Regions from separate parts of the Streptomyces sp. NPDC058796 genome, predicted to be linked through region 1. Evidence: predicted binding sites of a transcription regulator. Region 1 holds the regulator's gene; the other holds the start of a gene.
The links. The regulator HspR, encoded in region 1, represses chaperone genes until heat shock. The targets are predictions, from matches to a motif close to TTGAGNNNNNNNNNCTCAA.
Positions count from the first base shown of each region.

Region 2: the regulator HspR is predicted to act here: its motif matches at 5,023-5,041, upstream of lon (endopeptidase La).

Region 1 covers NZ_JBHYOP010000003.1:406,240-413,132, reverse strand. The annotation lists gene ACFW47_RS10600 (hypothetical protein) at 1-400, shown strand, start outside; gene ACFW47_RS10595 (response regulator transcription factor) at 477-779, opposite strand; gene ACFW47_RS10590 (helix-turn-helix transcriptional regulator) at 1,097-2,077, shown strand; gene ACFW47_RS10585 (hypothetical protein) at 2,086-2,355, opposite strand; gene ACFW47_RS10580 (hypothetical protein) at 2,366-2,494, opposite strand; gene ACFW47_RS10575 (heat shock protein transcriptional repressor HspR) at 2,671-3,120, opposite strand; gene dnaJ (molecular chaperone DnaJ) at 3,126-4,322, opposite strand; gene grpE (nucleotide exchange factor GrpE) at 4,365-5,051, opposite strand; gene dnaK (molecular chaperone DnaK) at 5,048-6,893, opposite strand, start outside.
Region 2 covers NZ_JBHYOP010000015.1:7,225-14,117, forward strand. The annotation lists gene ACFW47_RS30940 (multifunctional oxoglutarate decarboxylase/oxoglutarate dehydrogenase thiamine pyrophosphate-binding subunit/dihydrolipoyllysine-residue succinyltransferase subunit) at 1-1,943, opposite strand, end outside; gene ACFW47_RS30945 (sensor histidine kinase) at 2,225-3,349, opposite strand; gene ACFW47_RS30950 (response regulator transcription factor) at 3,346-4,086, opposite strand; gene ACFW47_RS30955 (spermidine synthase) at 4,209-4,901, opposite strand; gene lon (endopeptidase La) at 5,064-6,893, shown strand, end outside.

The DNA of each region.
Region 1 (6,893 bases):
GTACCGCGAGGAGGGGACGGAGACCGACGACCACACCCCCGTCGGCACCCGGGACGGGGACCGGCTGACGCTGACCGTCGGCGGGGAGCCCGCCGTGATCAGCCCCGCCAAGGGGCGCCTGACCCGGCGTTCGTTCGCCGTGGACGTGCGCCACGCGGGCCGCACCTGGCGCCTGGTGCCCGACTCGATCCCCGGCAGCCGCCTGCTGCGCGGTCAGGACCACCTCGGGGACTTCTCCTCCGACGGTGACGGCCGGGTGCTGGCCGAGTGGCGCGAGGACGCCGAACCCGAGGCGCTGGACGCGGCCCTCGGCTACGCGCTGGCCGCCGCGTTCGGCACCGGCGCCCAGCCGATGTGGATGCTGGCCATGGAGGCGGTCGGCGACATGATCCCCGGCTGACACCGGCCCCACCGCACCGCGCGGAGCCCCTCCGGTTTCCTGCCGGAGGGGCTCCGCTTCGTCGTGGTCGCGGAGGTCAGCCGCGTACCTGGCGAATGTCGTCCGCGTACAGGTGCGCCACGATCGCCGCCTCGAACCGCGTGGTGAGGCCCAGCTTGCGCACGATGCTCGCGGTGTGGGCCCGCACCGTGCGCTCCGCGATCCCCAGCCGCCGGGCCAGCCGGCGGTTCTGCTCCCCCGTGGCGAGCAGCAGGAGTACCTCCAGCTCCCGCCCGGTGAGCGCGGAGAAGTCCAGCCCGGAGAGGTCGGGCGCGGCGGGGCGGGCGGAGGTTCCGCTCGTGGAGATGTCGTGCGCCTTGTCCTGTACGGCAACAGCCATGTCGTTCCCCCTGGTTGTGTTCGGACGTGTCGCATTCCGTCGGCTCTTGACCGGCGTACGTCGGTTGGTGTCCGACGGCTCTCAGCCTGCCAAGAGGCGGGGTCCTGGGCACGCCCCGGACACAGCAGCTTGCTGCACCGGCGCGACACCATCCTGCCGACCCCGGCACCGGGTCTTGACCAACGCATTACCCTGGGTGGCGATCATTTCGGTGGATTCCGCTTCGCCGCGGGCCTGACCATCCGCACCCGGCGACGCCTCCACCGGACCGGCCGGTACGCGACGATCACGGGGGAAGGATGAAGAATGAGGGCAGCATGGGCCTGCTGGGGCTCAACGCCATGGAGGAGCGGGTCTATCGCCACTTCCTGAGGTACCCGGGGACCACGGCCGAGGACATTCACCTGCTCTTCGACGCACCGCAGCAGGACGTGCGCGCCGTACTGGACCGCCTGGCCGGACTCGGCCTCCTGAGGCCCGGCGCGCGGGAGGACACCCTGACGGCGGCGGACCCCGAGATCGCGGTCGGCCTGCTCACCGACCGCCGGCTGAGCGAGCTGCACCACGAGTTGCAGCAGGTGACCAGACCCCGCCACCTGGTCGCCGAACTGCGCGCGGAACAGGGCGCGCACCCGCCCGCGGGCGGCGGCGTGGAACGGATGACGGACCTGGCGCAGATCCGGCACCGGATCGACGACCTCGCCTTCTTCGCCCGCCGCGAGATCCTCTCGGTCGAGCCGTACCAGGCGCTCACCCCCGAGAACATCGAGCACGCGCGTCCCCTGGACGCCCGCTGTCTGCGCCGGGGGGTGCGCATACGCAACGTGGTCCTGCGAGAGGCGCTCGACGACCCCGGGACGGCGGCGTACCTGCGCGAACTCGGCTCGCTCGGCGCGGAGATACGGGTCGCGCCGGACATAGCCGAACGCGTCCTCGTCTACGACCGGCACACCGCCCTGGTGCCGACCGACCCCGGGGACACCTCGCGCGGTGCCCTGATCGCCCAGGAACCGGGGCTGGTCGCCGGGCTGTTGTCCCTCTTCGAGAAGATCTGGGACCAGGCCACGGACCTGGACCGGGTGCTCGGGGACCCGCCCGCGGACGACGTCAGCCTCTCGCCGGTGGAACTGGACGTCCTCAGGTCCATGTGCCGCGTCGCCAAGGACGAGATCGGCGCGCGCGAGCTGGGCGTCTCCCTGCGCACCTACCGCCGGCACGTGGCCGACGTCCTGCGCGTCCTGGACGCCAGCAACCGCCCGCACGCGGCGCTGCTGGCCCGGGAGCGGGGCTGGGTGTGACCGTCACGTCACCCGGCCTCCTCCCCGGCCTCGGGCCGCCAGGCGCGCAGCGCCGGGTCCTCCAGGGCACCGGCCAGCCACGCCCGTACGGCGGCGACGGGTGAACCGGCGGGGGGCCGGATCCGCAACTGGATCCGGCCCCCCGTCTCGTCGAGTCGCCAGGAACGCTCCCACTCCCCGGGCAACTTGCCCAGGAGTCTGACCACGGCGGTCGCGGCGGGCGCGGTGCCCGGCTGCCCGCACACCAGCACCAGGTCCTGGAACTCCGTCTCCGTCATCTCTTCCGTCTCACTGCCAGCCGTTGACCGAGGCTTTGACCGACGGTCCGCCGCCCGCGCCCACCGCCGCGCCCAGCGGCAGTGCCACGAGCAGCGCCAGCACGAGCGCCGTGAACCCGGTACCGAAGATCTTGCCCATCCGTGTTCTCCCCCTGTCGTCCATGCCCCCGACTCTGCCAGCGCACGGACGCCCCCTGAAGACGGCTCGCTGTCAGGATGCTGCAGGCGGCGGGGCACTTGCTGTCAGCCGGGTCCGCGCACGCGCGGGGCCCGGGAGTCCCGTAAGGACTCCCGGGCCCCGCCGACGAGTCGCCGTCAGTCCGACTGCTGCCGCTTGGGACGCCACACCACCAGCGCGCTGGTCTGCTGGACCTCCTGGTACGGGACCAGGTCCCGGCGGTACGAGGCGTGCACCGCCGCCTCGCGCTGGCGCATCGCCGTGGCGGCGCCGTCGAGGGCGTCCTGCATCTCGGCCAGGCGCGCCTGAAGGGCGGCGACCTGGTTCTCCAGTTCGATGATGCGCTTGATTCCGGCCAGGTTGATGCCCTCGTCCTGCGACAACTGCTGCACCTGGCGGAGCAGTTCGATGTCGCGGGCCGAGTAGCGCCGGCCGCGCCCGGCCGTGCGGTCCGGGGAGACCAGGCCGAGGCGGTCGTACTGGCGCAGGGTCTGCGGGTGCAGACCGGAGAGCTGGGCAGCCACCGAGATGACGTAGACCGGGGTGTCCTCGGTCAGTTCGTACGGGTTGCGTCGACGACCGTCCATTCCCGTCAAGCTCCCTTCGCGGCCTGGAACAGCTCCGCCCGCGGATCCTCGTCCGCGGTCGCCTCGCGATACGCCTCGAGCGCGTCACGAGCCTTCCCCGTCAGGTCCTTCGGAACACTCACCTCGACGGTGACCAGAAGGTCGCCGCGGGTGCCGTCCTTGCGGACCGCGCCCTTGCCCCGGGCGCGCATGGTGCGGCCGTTGGGCGTGCCCGCCGGCAGCTTCAGCGTGACCGGCGGGCCGCCGAGGGTCGGGACCCGGACCTCGCCGCCGAGGGCCGCCTCCGCGTACGTCACCGGGACGGTGACCGTGAGGTTGTCGCCCCGGCGTCCGAAGACGGGGTGCTCCTTGACGTGCACGACCACGTACAGGTCGCCCGCCGGGCCGCCCCGCTCGCCCGGCGTGCCCTTGCCGCGCAGCCGGATGCGCTGCCCGTCCGACACCCCGGCCGGGATGCGGACCTGCATCGTCCGGGAGGACTTGGCGCGTCCGGAGCCCTTGCAGACGTCGCAGGGGTCCTCGGCGATCAGGCCGCGGCCCTTGCAGTCGGGGCACGGGTCGGTGAGCGAGAAGCCGCCGCCCGAACCCCGGGCGACCTGCCCGGTGCCGACGCAGGTCGGGCACACGCGCGGCGTGCCGTTCTTGTCGCCGGTGCCCGAACAGGCCTTGCAGGGGGCCTGCGAGGACATCCTGAGCGGGACCGTGGCGCCCTCGATGGCCTCGGTGAAGCTGAGGGTGACCTCGGACTCGATGTCCTGGCCCCGGCGCGGCTGGGTGCGCGTGCCGGTGCCGGGTCCGCCGCCGGTGCGGTTGAACAGGCCGCCGAAGACGTCCCCGAGGCCGCCGCCGAAGCCGCCGGCGCCGCCCTGGCCGCCTCCGCCCTGGGCGCCGCCTCCGAAGAGGTCGCCCAGGTCGAAGTTGAAGGTGCCGCCGCCCGCGCCCGGCCCCGGGCGGAAACCGCCGTTGCCGAAGAGGGCGCGGGCCTCGTCGTACTCCTTGCGCTTCTTGGGATCACCGAGGATGTCGTTGGCCTCGGAGATCTCCTTGAAGCGCTCCTCCGCCTTGACGTTTCCCTTGTTGGCGTCCGGGTGGTTCTCGCGGGCGAGCTTCCGGTACGCCTTCTTGATCTCGGCCTCGGTGGCGTCCTTGGGGACGCCGAGAACCTTGTAGTAGTCCTTCTCGATGAAGTCCTTGGTACTCATCCCCGACGTCCCTCCTCTCGGGCCTTATCCGTCACTTCGAGCTCAGCCCTCGTCCGGGCCACCGCTCTCCTTGGCCCCGGGGTCACCGGTGTTCTCCGCGGAGCCGGAGCCGTCCTTGGCCTCGGTGCCCTCCTCGGCCGGCTTGACCGTCTGGGCGCCGGGCTGCGGCTCCGCCACCGCCACCCGTGCGGGGCGGATGGTGCGCTCGCCGATCCGGTACCCGGGCTGCAGGATCGCCACGCAGGTCGTCTCCGTGACGTCCGGTGCGTAGGAGTGCATCAGGGCCTCGTGGATCGTCGGGTCGAAGGGCTCGCCCTCCTTGCCGAACTGCTGGAGGCCCATCTTGGCGATGACCGACTCCAGCGACTCCGCGACCGACTTGAAGCCGCCGACGACCTCGCCGTGCTCCCGGGCGCGGCCGATGTCGTCGAGCACGGGAAGCAGCTCGGACAGGAGGTTCGCCACGGCGATCTCCTTGACCGCGACGCGGTCCCGCTCCACCCGGCGGCGGTAGTTCTGGTACTCGGCCTGGAGGCGCTGGAGGTCGGCCGTGCGCTCGTTGAGCGCCGTGCGCGTCTGGTCCAGCTGGGCCACCAGGCCCGCGTTCTCGCTCGCGTCCCCGGCCGGGGCCGCCCCCTCTTCGGAGGCGGCCTGCGGCTCGGCGTCTTCAGGGGCGGCGCCGGAGGGGACGTCGGGCTTCTCGTCGAAACCCGGGGTCTCCTCCGTCACGCGGCACCGTCCTTGCGCTCGTCGTCCACGATCTCGGCGTCGACGACGTCGTCGTCGGCACCCTTGTCACCGGCCTGGGCGCCCGCGCCGGGGGCCTCGCCGCCGGCGGCCTGCGCGCCCTGGGCGTCGGCGTACATCGCCTGGCCCAGCTTCTGCGAGACGGCGGCGACCTTCTCGGTGGCGGTGCGGATCTCGGCCGTGTCCTCGCCCTTGAGCTTCTCCTTCAGCTCGGCGACGGCGGACTCGACCTCGGTCTTCACCTCACCGGGGACCTTTTCCTCGTTGTCCTTGAGGAACTTCTCCGTCTGGTAGACGAGCTGCTCGCCCTGGTTGCGGGACTCGGCGGCCTCGCGGCGGGCGTGGTCCTCCTCCGCGTACTTCTCGGCCTCCTGGCGCATCCGGTCGACCTCGTCCTTCGGCAGCGAGGAGCCGCCGGTGACGGTCATCTTCTGCTCCTTGCCGGTGCCCAGGTCCTTCGCCGTGACGTGCATGATGCCGTTGGCGTCGATGTCGAAGGCGACCTCGATCTGCGGGACGCCGCGCGGCGCCGGCGGCAGACCGGTCAGCTCGAACATGCCGAGCTTCTTGTTGTACGCCGCGATCTCGCGCTCGCCCTGGTAGACCTGGATCTGCACGGAGGGCTGGTTGTCCTCGGCGGTGGTGAAGATCTCCGAACGCTTCGTCGGGATCGTCGTGTTCCGCTCGATCAGCTTGGTCATGATGCCGCCCTTGGTCTCGATGCCGAGGGACAGCGGGGTGACGTCGAGGAGCAGGACGTCCTTGACCTCGCCCTTGAGGACACCGGCCTGCAGGGCGGCGCCGATGGCGACGACCTCGTCCGGGTTGACGCCCTTGTTGGCGTCCTTGCCGCCGGTCAGCTCCTTGACGAGCTCCGCGACGGCGGGCATGCGGGTGGAGCCGCCGACGAGGACGACGTGGTCGATCTCGGACAGCTGGATGCCGGCGTCCTTGATGACGTTGTGGAACGGCGTCTTGCAGCGCTCCAGCAGGTCGGCGGTCAGCTGCTGGAACTGGGCGCGGGTGAGCTTCTCGTCCAGGTGCAGCGGGCCCTCGGCGGAGGCCGTGATGTAGGGCAGGTTGATCGAGGTCTCGGTGGACGAGGACAGCTCGATCTTCGCCTTCTCGGCGGCCTCGCGCAGGCGCTGGAGCGCCATCTTGTCCTTGGAGAGGTCCACGCCGTGGCCGGACTGGAACTGCTTGACCAGGTAGTCGACGACGCGCTGGTCCCAGTCGTCGCCACCGAGGTGGTTGTCACCGTTGGTGGCCTTCACCTCGACGACGCCGTCGCCGATCTCCAGCAGCGAGACGTCGAAGGTACCGCCACCGAGGTCGAAGACGAGGATGATCTGCTCGTCCTTGTCGAGGCCGTACGCCAGCGCGGCGGCGGTCGGCTCGTTGACGATGCGCAGGACGTTCAGGCCCGCGATCTCGCCGGCCTCCTTGGTGGCCTGGCGCTCGGCGTCGTTGAAGTACGCCGGGACGGTGATGACCGCGTCGGTCACCTTCTCGCCCAGGTAGGACTCGGCGTCCCGCTTCAGCTTCTGCAGCACGAAGGCGCTGATCTGCTGCGGGTTGAAGTCCTTGCCGTCCAGGTTGATCTTCCAGTCGGTGCCCATGTGGCGCTTGACCGACCGGATGGTCCTGTCGACGTTCGTGACCGCCTGGCGCTTGGCCACCTCGCCGACCAGCACCTCGCCGTTCTTGGCGAAGGCGACGACGGACGGCGTGGTCCTGGCGCCCTCGGCGTTGGTGATGACGGTGGGCTCGCCGCCCTCCAGAACGCTGACGACGGAGTTAGTCGTGCCCAGGTCGATGCCGACC
Region 2 (6,893 bases), on a different contig from region 1:
CCCGTGAAGGTGCCCTCGGCGCCCAGGTGGTACTTCACGTCGCCGGAGCCGTGCATCGACTTCGGGTCGAGGTTGCCCTCGAACTCGCGGAAGATCTGCGCGTACGACTTGCCGACCACGTTGGCCAGGACGTTCAGCCGGCCGCGGTGGGCCATGCCGATGACGACCTCGTCCAGGCGGGACTCGGCCGCCGAGTCGATGACCGCGTCCAGCAGCGGGATGACGGACTCGCCGCCCTCCAGGGAGAAGCGCTTCTGGCCGACGTACTTGGTCTGCAGGAAGGTCTCGAACGCCTCCGCCGCGTTCAGACGGCGCAGGATGCGCAGCTGCTCCTCGCGCTCCGGCTTGGTGTGCGAGCGCTCGATGCGGTCCTGGATCCACTTGCGCTGCTTGGGGTCCTGGATGTGCATGAACTCGATGCCGGTGGTGCGGCAGTACGAGTCGCGCAGCACGCCGAGGATGTCGCGCAGCTTCATCAGGGACTTGCCGGCGAAGCCGCCGACCGCGAACTCGCGCTCCAGGTCCCACAGGGTGAGCCCGTGCTCGGTGATGTCCAGGTCGGGGTGCTTGCGCTGCTGGTACTCCAGCGGGTCGGTGTCGGCCATGACGTGGCCGCGGACCCGGTAGGAGTGGATCAGCTCGAAGACCCGGGCGGCCTTCGTGACGTCGTCGTCGTGCGAGGCGTCGATGTCCTTGAGCCAGCGGACCGGCTCGTAGGGGATGCGCAGCGCCTTGAAGATCTCGTCGTAGAAGCCGTTCTCACCGAGGAGCAGGTTGGCGACCTGGCGCAGGAACTCGCCGGAGGCGGCGCCCTGGATGACCCGGTGGTCGTAGGTCGACGTGAGCGTCATGACCTTCGAGATGCCGAGCTTGTTCAGGGTGTCCTGGGAGGTGCCCTGGAACTCCGCCGGGTAGTCCATGGAGCCGACGCCCATGATCACCGACTGGCCGGGCATCAGGCGCGGCACGGAGTGGACGGTGCCGAGGCCGCCGGGGTTGGTCAGCGAGACCGTGACGCCGGAGAAGTCGTCCATCGTCAGCTTGCCGTCGCGGGCGCGGCGGACGATGTCCTCGTAGGCCTGCCAGAACTCGAAGAAGTTCATGGTCTCGGCCTTCTTGATCGCCGCGACGACCAGCTGGCGGTCGCCGTTGGGCTTGACCAGGTCGATGGCGAGGCCGAGGTTGACGTGCGGCGGCTTGATGAGGGTCGGCTTGCCGTCCTTCTCGCCGAACGCGTAGTTCATCGCCGGCATGGCCTTGATGGCCTGCACCATCGCGTAGCCGATCAGGTGCGTGAAGGAGATCTTCCCGCCCCGGGCGCGCTTGAGGTGGTTGTTGATGACGATGCGGTTGTCGAAGAGCAGCTTCACCGGGACCGCGCGCACGGACGTGGCCGTGGGCAGCTCCAGCGAGGCGTTCATGTTCTTCGCGACCGCGGCGGCGGGGCCGCGTAGGGTCACCGTCTCCGGGCCCTCGGGCGCGGTGTCGGCGTCCTTGGCGGGCGCGGCGGCCTTGGCCTGCGGCTTGGCCGCGGCGGGCTTGGCCGGTGCGGCGGGCTTCGCGGCCGGGGCGGCCGGAGCCGCGGGGGCGGCAGCGGCGGGCTGCGCGGCCGGCTTCGCGGGGGCGGCCTGCTGGGGCGCCGCCTTCGGCTGGGCCGGGGCGGGCGCCTGCGCCTGCGGTGCGGGGGAGGCCTGGGGGGCGCTGCCGGAGTCCGTGGCCGCGGTGCCGGAGGCGGACTGGGCAGCGGCCGCTCCGGGCTTGTAGTCGGCGAAGAAGTCCCACCAGGCTCGGTCCACGGAGTTCGGATCCTGGAGGTACTGCTGATAGATCTCGTCGACGAGCCATTCGTTGGCACCGAAGGCGGCCGCGGGGTTCTTGCCCGCGTTGGCCGCTTGGTCGGTGTCGGTCGAGATGCTCGAGTTACTGGGGGACTGTGGCGACACGGCGAGAACCGCCCTCTTCCGCTTCACAAGATGGTGGACAGCGGGAATCAAGGCTACGCCTCCCCGGCCCGGAAGGTCAGACCGGGCCCGTTCATCGTCGCGTAAGTCACATCGCAGACTGCGTTTCGGCGCTGGAAATGGCGGGAAACAAGCGAGGTTCCGTTGCGTGTGGGAAGGGGAGACCGCGACCCGGCGCCGGGAAAACGCGGGCCTGTGCCTGATCACACGTGTCCGTCAGCGCGGACACCAGTGGATCTTGGCGCTCCGCTTCGAACCCTACGTCAACTCGGAGTCGTCGGCAGGCCCGGAAGAGTGATGAGAATCCGGCAGCCCCGCTCGGATTCGGCCACGCCGATCCGGCCGCCGTGCAGATCCACCGCCCAGCGGGCGATCGCCAGGCCGAGACCGGTGCCGCCGTCGCTGCCCGGACCGTGCGGCCGGGACACCGAACCCCGGTTGAACCGCTCGAACACCCGGCGCCACTCCGAGCGCGGAATGCCGGGCCCCTCGTCGAGGACCTCCAGCTCCAGCGACTCGGGGAACTCGCCGCGCCGCGCCCTGACCGTCACCCGGCCGTGGGGCGGACTGTGCTTCACGGCGTTGTCGATGAGGTTGGCGACGACCTGGTGGATGCGTTCGGGATCGGCGTGCACGGTGAGGTCGGACGGGAACACGTCGAGCGCCAGGTGCACGTCGGTGCGGGTGTGGCTGCCGGACCCGGAGGCGATGCCCGCGCGTGCGGAGGCGACCATGTTGGCCTCCTTCAGTACACCCGACAGGTACGGCCACACCTCGAAGCGCCGCTTGCGCAGCGGTACGACGCCGTTGTCCAGGCGGGAGAGGTCCAGCAGCGTCTCCACCAGCCGGCCGAGCCGCTCGGTCTGCGCGAGCGCCGTGCGCATCGTCTCCGGATCGGCCTCGGTGACCCCGTCGACGATGTTCTCCAGCACCGCCCGCAGGCCCGCGATGGGGGTGCGCAGCTCGTGCGAGACGTTCGCGACCAGCTCCTTGCGCTGGAGGTCCTGGGCCTCCAGGTCGTCGGCCATGCGGTTGATGGTGACGGCCAGGTCGCCCAGTTCGTCGCGGCGGTTCTCGCGCACCCGGCGGGTGTAGTCGCCGTGCGAGATGGACCGGGCCACGGCGTTCATCTCGTCCAGCGGCGCGGTCAGCGAGTGCGCCACGAACTGGGTGATCAGCAGTGTGGCGATCATCGAGAAGACGGTGATGAAGCGCAGCTCCGTCTTGGTGTGCACCGCGATCACCGACAGCCCGGTGGTGATCAGCACCGACGTGACGACCAGCGCGCCCAGCTTGGTCTTGATCGAGAACGGGCGTACGCCGCCCCAGGGGTCCCCGGTTCTCCGGGGGCCGGGGCTCCTCCGTGCGGCATCCCGCCCTCGGCTCATGGCGTCGGCGTCTCCAGCGCGTACCCCACGCCGTGCACCGTGCGGATGCGCTCGGCGCCGATCTTGCGGCGCAGTGCCTTGATGTGGCTGTCGACGGTCCGGGTGCCGGAGGCGTCCGCCCAGTCCCAGACCTCGGCGAGCAGCTGTTCGCGGGAGAGCACCGCGCGGGGCGTGTTCGCCAGGCAGACCAGCAGGTCGAACTCGGTCGGCGTGAGGTGCACGTCCTCGCTGCGCACCCGCACCCGGCGCTGCGCGTGGTCGATCTCCAGTTCGCCGAGGCGCAGGATGCCGCTGCGCGGCGTGGAGGCGGCCACCACCGCCCGCTCCACCCGGCGCAGCAGCACGTGCACGCGCGCGGCCAGCTCGCGCATGGAGAACGGCTTGGTCATGTAGTCGTCGGCGCCCACGCCGAGGCCGACCAGCATGTCCGTCTCGTCGTCCCGCGCGGTGAGCATCAGCACCGGCACCGGCCGCTGGGCCTGCACACGCCGGCAGACCTCCAGGCCGTCGAAGCCGGGCAGCATGATGTCGAGGATCAGCAGGTCGGGCTGCCAGGCCTCGGCCGTGTCGACCGCGGCCGGCCCGTCGCCCGCCGTTTGCACCAGGAACCCCTCGGCGCGCAGGCGGGTCGCGATGGCGTCGACGATCGTCTGGTCGTCCTCGACCACCAGCACCCGCCGCTGGGCGCCCTGCGTCGCCGTCGCCGTGCCGTTGTGGGAGGTCTGTGTCTGCTCCATCGCCCGCCCCTGAGGTGTGCTTACCGGAATCAGTGGGGTGATCCCTGTTCTGCGCATGACTGCGATTGACGCTTGAATGAGCGCGTCAGGGCAGCAGCGTACGGGGATCGGCCGCGCCTTTGCTATCCAGGCCCGACGGCGAGGTGGACGACGTCCGGAACGCCCCGGGCAACGGGGATCTCTTCGGTACGCACCTGCTGGAACCCGGCATTACGCAAGGTTTCTTCGAATTCCGGAGAGGGCTGGGCGGACCATACGGCGAGCACCCCGCCGGGCCTCAACACCCGTGCGCAGCCCGCCAGTCCGGCCGGTGCGTACAGCCCGTCGTTGTCCTCGGTGACGGTCCAGCCGGGGCCGTTGTCGATGTCCAGGCAGAGCGCGTCGTACGTGTCGGAAGTCTCATTGACGTAACGGACCAGATCCGATTCGACGACCTCCGTGCGGGGGTCGGCCATCGCCTCGGCGGAGAGTTCCGCCAGGGGGCCGCCCCGGTGCCAGTCGATGACGGCCCGCTCGCGTTCGACGACCGCGATCCTGCCCCAGCGCGGGTCGGCGGCCGCGTGGGCGAGCGAGAAGCCGACGCCGAGACCGCCGATGAGCAGGTGCGGTGCGGACCGCCCGCCGGAGGCGGCGAGCGCCTCGGCCGCGGCGTCGACCAGCCGCCGCTCCGAGCGTCCGTCGGAGGTGTCCATCAGGAAGCAGCCGTTCGCGATGATCTGCAGCAGCGCCCCGTGCCGGCGCAGGACGACCTCGCCGTGCGGGCCCTCGCGGCGGTCCAGCACTTCGGGGACGTCGTGGGAGGAAGTGATGGGCATCGGCCCATCCTGGCAAAGGAATGCCGGGCGGCTCGTCGGTGCTCTCCCGGAAGGCGGGGCCGTCGTGGCTTGATCGCTCAGAGCGAACAGGCTTTGGGGAACAATCGGGGACTCCCTTTCATTGAGTCGGTGTAACTCAACTTGACTGCCGAAGGGGAGATCATGGCTGCTGAGTCCGACGCCTTCACACCGCTCACCCTGCCCGTGCTGCCGCTCGACGACGAAGTGGTGCTGCCCGGGATGGTCGTCCCCCTGGACCTGAGCGACGCCGAGGTACGGGCCGCGGTGGAGGCCGCCCAGGCCGCCGCCAGGTCCGAGCCCGGCAAGCCCCGGGTGCTCCTCGTCCCACGCGTCGACGGCACCTACGCCAAGACCGGCGTCCTGGGCACCGTCGAGCAGGTCGGCCGCCTCGCCGACGGTGACCCGGGCGCCCTGATCCGAGGCCGGCACCGGGTGAGCATCGGCGCCGGCACCACCGGCCCCGGCGCCGCCCTGTGGGTCGAGGGCACCCGCGTCGACGAGGCCGTGCCCGACCCGCTGCCCGGCCAGGTCACCGAGCTGGTGAAGGAGTACAAGGCGCTGGCCACCGCCTGGCTGCGCAAGCGCGGCGCCTGGCAGGTGGTGGACCGCGTCCAGGCCATCGAGGACGTCTCCGCGCTCGCCGACAACTCCGGCTACTCGCCCTTCCTCAACACCGAGCAGAAGGTCGAACTGCTGGAGACCGCCGACCCGGTCGAGCGCCTGAGGCTCGCCACCCGGCAGCTGCGCGACCACCTCGCCGAGCAGGACGTCGCCGAGACGATCGCCAAGGACGTCCAGGAGGGCGTCGACAAGCAGCAGCGCGAGTTCCTGCTGCGCCGCCAGCTCGAAGCCGTGCGCAAGGAACTGCGCGAGCTCAACGGCGAACAGGAGGGCGAGGAGTCCGACGACTACCGGGCCCGCGTCGAGGCGGCCGATCTCCCCGAGAAGGTCCGTGAGGCCGCGCTCAAGGAGGTCGACAAGCTGGAGCGGTCCTCCGACCAGTCGCCGGAGGGCTCCTGGATCCGCACCTGGCTCGACACGGTCCTGGAGATGCCGTGGAGCGAGCGGACCGAGGACGCCTACGACATCCAGGGCGCCCAGGCCGTGCTCGACGCCGAGCACGCGGGCCTTCAGGACGTGAAGGAGCGGATCACCGAGTACCTGGCGGTGCGCAAGCGGCGCGGCGACCGGGGCCTCGGCGTCGTCGGCGGACGGCGGGGCGGCGCGGTCCTGGCCCTGGTCGGCCCGCCCGGCGTCGGCAAGACGTCGCTCGGCGAGTCCGTCGCCCACGCGATGGGCCGCAAGTTCGTCCGCGTCGCCCTCGGCGGCGTCCGCGACGAGGCCGAGATCCGCGGCCACCGGCGTACCTACGTCGGCGCGCTGCCCGGCCGGATCGTGCGGGCGATCAAGGAGGCCGGCTCGATGAACCCGGTCGTCCTCCTCGACGAGATCGACAAGGTGGGCTCCGACTTCCGGGGCGACCCGGCCGCCGCCCTGCTGGAAGTCCTCGACCCGGCGCAGAACCACACCTTCCGGGACCACTACCTGGAGGTCGAGCTGGACCTGTCCGACGTGGTCTTCCTCGCCACCGCCAATGTCCTGGAAGCCATCCCGGAGGCCCTGCTCGACCGCATGGAGCTGGTCCGCCTCGACGGCTACACCGAGGACGAGAAGATCGTCATCGCCCGCGACCACCTGCTCCCGCGCCAGCTGGAGCGGGCCGGACTCGACGGGGACGAGGTGAAGGTCGAGGAGGGCGCGCTGCGCAAGCTGGCCGGCGAGTACACCCGCGAGGCGGGCGTGCGCACCCTGGAGCGCTCCATCGCCCGGCTGCTGCGCAAGGTCGCCGCCCAGCACGAACTGGGCGAGCGGGAGCTGCCCTTCACGGTCACCGAGGACGACCTGCGCGCCCTGATCGGCCGGCCGCACCACGTGCCCGAGTCCGCCCAGGACCCGGCCGAGCGCCGCACC